Regions from separate parts of the Nonomuraea sp. NPDC048826 genome, predicted to be linked through region 1. Evidence: riboswitches for the same ligand, from Rfam matches in the RefSeq annotation. Region 1 holds a riboswitch; the other holds the start of a gene.
What was found. A riboswitch is a leader RNA that binds a small molecule or an ion and turns the genes downstream of it on or off. The one in region 1 is predicted to bind thiamine pyrophosphate.
Positions count from the first base shown of each region.

Region 1 (3,201 bases):
GAAACCACAACTACCACACGCCGTGCTTGCTCAAACAACACAATCTCGTAGGGGTACGTCCGGATCTACCAGGCGTTCCGGGTCCAGCCGGTGGCCCGCCTCGACGATCCGGCGGCCCTGGACGAGATCCCGCGGCCGGTCGACGGCCAGCACGGCCGCGAGAGTGTCGTCGGCGGCCAGCCAGCAGGCCGACCACTTGCCCGTCACCTCACCCCGGTGGACCAGCCGCTCGCCGGCCGGATGATGGCCGGCGTACTGGACCATGTGGCCGAACTGCTCCGACCAGAAGTACGGGACCGGGTCGTACACCGCCTCCTCGCCCAGCAGGGTCGCGGCGGCCACCTCGGGCGCGCCCAGCGCGGTGTCCCAGTGCTCGACCCGCAGCCGCCTGCCGAAACGGCGCGACCACCAGGCGGCGCAGTCGCCCACGGCGACCACGTTCGGCAGCGACGTGCGCAGGTGCTCGTCGGCGACGACGCCGTTGTGCAGGTCGAGGTCGGCGTCGGCGAGCCACTCGACGGCCGGGCGGACGCCGATGCCGGTCACCACCACGTGCGCGTCCACGAACCCGCCGCCGACCAGCGCCACGCCGCCCTCGTCGACCGAGGCGACCATCGTGTCCAGGCGCAGGTCGATGCCGTCGTACCAGGACTGCGTGCGGGCGCCGAGCTCGGCGCCGACCGCGTGGCTGAGCGGCGCGGGGCCCGCCTCGATCACCGTGACCTCGCAGCCGGACCGGCGGGCCGCGGTGGCCACCTCGGCGCCGATCCAGCCCGCGCCGATGACCGCCACCCGGGCGCCCGGCACCAGCAGGGCGCGCAGCTCCAGCGAGTCGTCCAGGGTGCGCAGCACGTGCTGCGGGCCGTCGCCGGGCAGCGTGATCGGCTCCGCGCCGGTGGCGATCACCAGCCCGTCGTAGCCCAGCTCGCCCTCGGTCGTCTCCACGACGCCGTCGCGCAGCGCCTTGGCGGTGACGCCCGGCCAGAAGTCGACCTCCAACGCCACCAGGTCGGAGTCGACGAAGCTGGAGTCGGCGTCGCCCAGCAGCACGGCCTTCGACAGGGGCGGCCGGTCATAGGGCCGGTGCCGTTCCTGACCGATCAGCGTGATCCTGCCGGCGAACCCGCGTGCGCGCAGCGCCTCGACGCTCCGCACGCCGGCCAGCCCCGCGCCCACCACCACGACATGATTCACGTAAGCGACCATAACGGGGGCCGCCCGGCGCCGTCGCGCCGAGGCCCGGTTCACGCCCCACCTGGCACTCCACCTCACCCGGTACGGGTCCGGCGTGTCGGTCAGCCGCCGGAGGTCGTAGGGTGGGGGTGCACGACGCGCGGGAGTCCGGCCGTTCACCGGGCTGAGAGGAAGGCTGCACCGGGCCTTCGACCGCAAGACACCTGATCCGGATCATGCCGGCGAAGGGAGCGGACATGGATGTGATCGTCGGAGGCGGCGTCGTCGGCCTGTCGATCGCCTGGCGGCTGGCCAGGCGGGGGCGCGAGGTCCTGGTGGTGGACCCGTCCCCGGCCCGCGGCGCCTCCTACGCGGCGGCGGGCATGCTGGCCCCGATCAGCGAGGTCGCCTTCACCGAGGAACCCCTGCTCCGGCTGGGCGCGGCGTCCCTGCGCCGCTGGCCCGCCTTCGCCGCCGCCCTCGCCGCCGACGCCGGCCTCACCCCCGACGGCCCCCCTCCCCCGGCCGACACCGCCCTCGCCGCCGGCGTGGGGCCCACTTCCCGGGCTGGCACCGACCTCACCGCCGACGCCGGACGCACACCGCCCACCGGCACCACCAACGCGGGACGCGCGCCCTTGGCAGCCGCCGACGCGGCGCGTACTCCCCCTGCCGACGTCGGCCTCGCCGCCGACGCGGGACACCCTTCCCCCGCTGATGCCGCCCGGCCGGTGGGGTCCGGGGGTGCGGGTGCGGGGGCCGAGTGGTTGGCGGCGGCTCGGGCCGGGCTGGATCTGCGGGACGACGGGACGCTGGACGTGGCGTTCGGGTCCGACGACCTGGCGATGCTCGACGAGCAGGCCCGGTTCATGGAGAAGCTGGGGCTGCCGGTGGAACGGCTGACGGGGCGCGAGTGCCGTCGGCTGGAGCCCATGCTGGCGCCCACCGTCCGGGGCGGGCTGCTGGCCCGTACCGACGCCTGGGTCGACCCGCGCCGCGTGACCGCGGCGCTGCTCGCCGCGCTGGACCGGCTGGGCGTCCCGGTGGTGCGCGCCCGCGTGACGGAGCTGCTGCGCGACGGCGGCGGCCGGGTGACAGGCGTACGGCTGACCCCCGCTGAACCTGCCCCGGGGCCCGCGACGACGATCGGCCCCTCAGCGCGACCCGAAACCGCGCCCGCCGCCCTGCGCGCCGCCCTGCCCGCGTCCCTGTCAGCCACCACGCCCGCCGCCCTGCGCGCCGACATGCCCCCCGCCGTGCCCGTGGGAGCTCTTCGACGCGCAGCCCAGGTGCCTGAGACGCTGGTCGCGGAGCGGGTGGTGCTGGCGGCGGGGGCGTGGAGCGGGGAGCTGGCAGAGGTGCCGGTGCGGCCCGTGAAGGGCCAGATCATGCGCCTGCGGTCACCTCAGCCGCTGCTCGGCCGGTGCGTGCGCGGGACCGTGCACGGCAACCCGGTCTACCTGGTGCCCCGGGGCGACGGGGAGCTGGTGGTCGGCGCGACCCAGGAGGAGCTGGGGTTCGACACCAGGGTGACGGCGGGCGGGGTCTACGAGCTGCTGCGGGACGCCAGGGAGCTGGTGCCCGGCGTCACGGAGCTGGAGGTGGCCGACGTGGTGGCGGGGTTGCGTCCGGGTACGCCGGACAACCTGCCGGTCATCGGGCCGAGCGGGATCCCCGGGCTGGTGCTGGCCACCGGCCACCATCGCGGCGGGGTGCTGCTCACGCCGCTCACCACCGCGATCCTGGAGGGCGAGGAGACCGACCTCGCGACACTGTGCTCACCGGCGAGATTTCGGGATGTGGCATGAAAGTGATGATCAACGGGGCCGCCCGCGAGGTGGCCGAGGGCATGACCGTGGCGCAGGCCGTGCGGACCCTGACCGAGGCTCATTCAGGCGTGGCGGTGGCCGTGAACGACGAAGTGGTCACCCGCGGCGCGTGGGAGACGACGGCGCTGCGTGACAGCGACCGTGTGGAGGTGCTCACGGCGGTGCAAGGTGGATGATCTGGTCATCGCCGGGGAGAAGT
Region 1 covers NZ_JBICUQ010000004.1:532,298-535,498, forward strand. The annotation lists gene ACGFI7_RS16955 (NAD(P)/FAD-dependent oxidoreductase) at 31-1,194, opposite strand; TPP riboswitch at 1,324-1,441, shown strand; gene ACGFI7_RS16960 (FAD-dependent oxidoreductase) at 1,431-2,981, shown strand; gene thiS (sulfur carrier protein ThiS) at 2,978-3,178, shown strand; gene ACGFI7_RS16970 (thiazole synthase) at 3,132-3,201, shown strand, end outside.

Region 2 (3,201 bases), on a different contig from region 1:
GGGCGGCGCCGCCGCCAAGCGCCACCTGCTCACGATCGAGCGGCGCGGCGCCTGACCAGCCCGATCAGCAGCGTCGTCACGGCCGCGACGATGGCCGCGCCGAGCGCGCCGTTCATCCACGGCTCCCTGGTGAAGCCGATGGCGTCGCGCACCCCTGCCCAGAAGCCGTCCCACGGGGCGACGGTCGGGGTCGAGGTGGTCAGCCAGTACGCGGCGAACCCGAAGGCCCACGGCACCAGCATCGACCAGCGGGCCGGGGCGTCGGCGTCGGTGTTCCACCGGCCCGCGCCGCCGAGCAGGAAGTAGTCGACGGCGAGCACGGCGAACATCGGCACGAACACCGCGCCGATCACGCCCAGGAAGGCGCCGTAGGAGGTCACGTCCACCACCAGCGCGATGGCGATGGTGAGCAGGCCGATGACCGTGCTGATGATCCGCCGGTCGACGCGCGGCATGAGATTCTGCAGCGAGACGGTCGTGGAGTAGACGTTGGCGAACGACTGGTCGGCCTCGCGCAGCACCAGGACCGCGAAGAACAGCGCGCCCAGCGGCGCCGCGACGAACGGGGCGAAGACCGCCGTGCTGTCGGCCGCCACCGCCTGCGCCCCGGCGATCGCGACCGCGTACACGCCCAGCGCCAGGCAAGCCACCTGGGCGAGCGTGTAGCCGCCGACCACGCCGGTGAAGGCGGCCCGGCTGGACCTGGAGTGGCGGGCGAAGTCGGCGGCGAGCGGCACCCACGACACCGACAGCGCGATCACGTAGTCGACGGCCGGCGCGAACGCCTCCCAGGACCCGCCGGTCCGCGGCTGGGCGTCGCCCAGGAACTGCACCGCGAACCAGATCATCGCGATGATCACCAGGACGGTGATGTAGCGCCGGATCAGCCGGACGGCGCCCAGCGGCCAGACGCTCAGCACAGTGGTGACCACCCCGGCGACGATCACCCACACCGCGTACGGGACCGTGTCGCCGAAGATGGCCTGGGCGCCCTGGGCGATGACCCAGAGCTCGAAGGCGCCCCAGCCGATCATCTGGACGATGTTGAGCACGGTGGGGATGTACGACAGCCGCGCCCCGAACAGCCCGCGCAGCAGCACCATCGCGGGCTTACCTGTCTGCGTGCCGGGGATGGCCGCCAGCCCCACCATGGTGGTGCCGATCAGGCTGCCGACCACGGTGGCGACCAGGGCGGCGGTCAAGCTCAGCGGCGCGCCGCCGAGCGGGTCGATGAGGAACAGCGCTCCGGAGAACCCCAGCAGGCTGACCGCCAGGTTGGCCCAGAGCGCGCCCTGGTCGAGCACCCCCAGGGTCTTCGGCGGCTCGCCCTCAAGAGTCAGCGGAACTTCGTCGCCATGAATGGCATGCGACATAGCGCACTCCCTACGCCGGCATTACCCGGACAGGTTCATGCGGTCGGCAGCGGCGGTAGCTGCCCTCTCAGCCCGGTTGCCCCGAGCTCCCGCGATGGGCCGAACTCGGCCGGAGATCAACTCCGGCACGCGCCCCCATGATGCACTATTGGTGTGTTTTCGGCCAGTCTGAATCAGGCGACCACGGGCGGCTGACCGGTCTCGCTCACCATGGGCCGCTTGTCGTACTCCCAGGCCTGCATGCCGCCGCCGACGTTGATCGCCTCGCGGCCGAGCCGGTTGAGCCAGGCCGTGACCTGCATCGACCGGCCGCCGACGCGGCACACCACGTAGACGGGGTGGTCGGACGGGACCTCGTCGACCCGCGCCTGGATCTGCGTCATCGGGATGTGGACCGCCTCAGGGGCGTGACCCGCCACCCATTCGTCATGCTCGCGCACGTCGAGCAGGTAGGCGTCGGCGGGCACGTCGCGGACCTCGACCTCGGGAACCGTCATGCGCCCATTCTGCCCCGCCCGGCACGCTGCTCCGCACACCCGGGGCCGCTACTTGAGCAGCTTGGACATGCGGCGGTCGGCCAGCGGCTTCCCGCCGGTCTGGCAGGTCGGACAGTATTGCAGCGCGGAATCGGCGAACGACACCTCGCGAATCGTGTCGCCGCACACGTCACACGGCTGGCCGGCACGGTTGTGGACGCGCAGCCCGGTCTTCTTCTCCGCCTTGAGGTCCTTGGCCGCCAGCCCGCGGGCCCGCTCGACCGCCTCGCGCAGCGTGGTCACGATCGCCTCGTGCAGGTCGGCGACCTGCGTGTCGGTCAGCGTCGACGCGATCTTGAACGGTGACATCCGCGCGGCGTGCAGCACCTCGTCCGAGTAGGCGTTGCCGATGCCCGCGATGATCTTCTGGTCGCGCAGCAGCCCCTTGACCTGGGTGCGGTTGCCGCCGAGGATGCGCTGCAGCGCGGCGACGTCGAACGACGGGCCGAGAGGGTCGGGGCCCAGCGCGGCGACGCCCGGCACCTCGGCCGGGTCCTTGACCACGTAGACGGCCAGCCGCTTCTGGGTGCCGGCCTCCGTCAGCTCGAACCCCGGCGCCAGGCCCTCGGCGTCGGCCGCCAGCCGCACCCGTACGGCCAGCGGGCCCTTGCCCGGCCGGACCGGCTTGGCGCCCGAGAGGTCGTCGCGCCAGCGCAGCCAGCCCGCCCGGGCCAGGTGGATGACGAGGTGGAGGCCGTCGCAGTCGAGGTCGAGGAACTTGCCGTGGCGCGACACGCCCGTGACGGTCAGCCCGCCCAGCGCGGTCACCGGCGGGTCGAACGTCTTGAGCGCCTGGACGCCCAGCACGTCGACGCCCGCGATCGCGCGTCCGACCGCCCGCTCACGCAGGAACGCGGCGAGCGACTCCACCTCGGGAAGCTCCGGCATGCCCTCCAGCCTACGTGGCGCTAGGGCACGTCCCAGAACGCCAGCTCGTGCGCCATCCCCTCCAGGAACAGCTCCTCGGCCCGCACCGGGTCGGGGTCCGCCTCGTCGATCATCCGCGCGATCCGCTCGGTCAGCGCCGCGAACCCCGGATCGGCGTACGTGTCGACCCAGGCGCGGTAGCGCGGCTCCGCGGGCGGGTTCTCCGCCAGGATCCGCCCCAGCGTCGAGTAGCCCCACATGCACGGGTACAGCGCCGCCAGCCCCTCCCCGTACGAGGCCGCCGCCTCCAGCAGGAAGGTCGTGTACGCGACACAGGCCGGCCCCTTCACGGCCCCGTCCAGATCGGCGCCGAACTCGGCCGACAGCGAACGGTGCAGATCCAGCTCCTCGTGGTAGGTCGAGTG
Region 2 covers NZ_JBICUQ010000009.1:40,049-43,249, reverse strand. The annotation lists gene ACGFI7_RS30715 (methylated-DNA--[protein]-cysteine S-methyltransferase) at 1-55, shown strand, start outside; gene ACGFI7_RS30710 (purine-cytosine permease family protein) at 30-1,373, opposite strand; TPP riboswitch at 1,364-1,476, opposite strand; gene ACGFI7_RS30705 (rhodanese-like domain-containing protein) at 1,547-1,870, opposite strand; gene ACGFI7_RS30700 (Fpg/Nei family DNA glycosylase) at 1,919-2,797, opposite strand; gene ACGFI7_RS30695 (TenA family protein) at 2,818-3,201, opposite strand, start outside.
Region 2: it holds a riboswitch for thiamine pyrophosphate, as region 1 does, so the genes downstream of both, ACGFI7_RS30710 (purine-cytosine permease family protein) here and ACGFI7_RS16960 (FAD-dependent oxidoreductase) in region 1, are expected to answer to the same signal.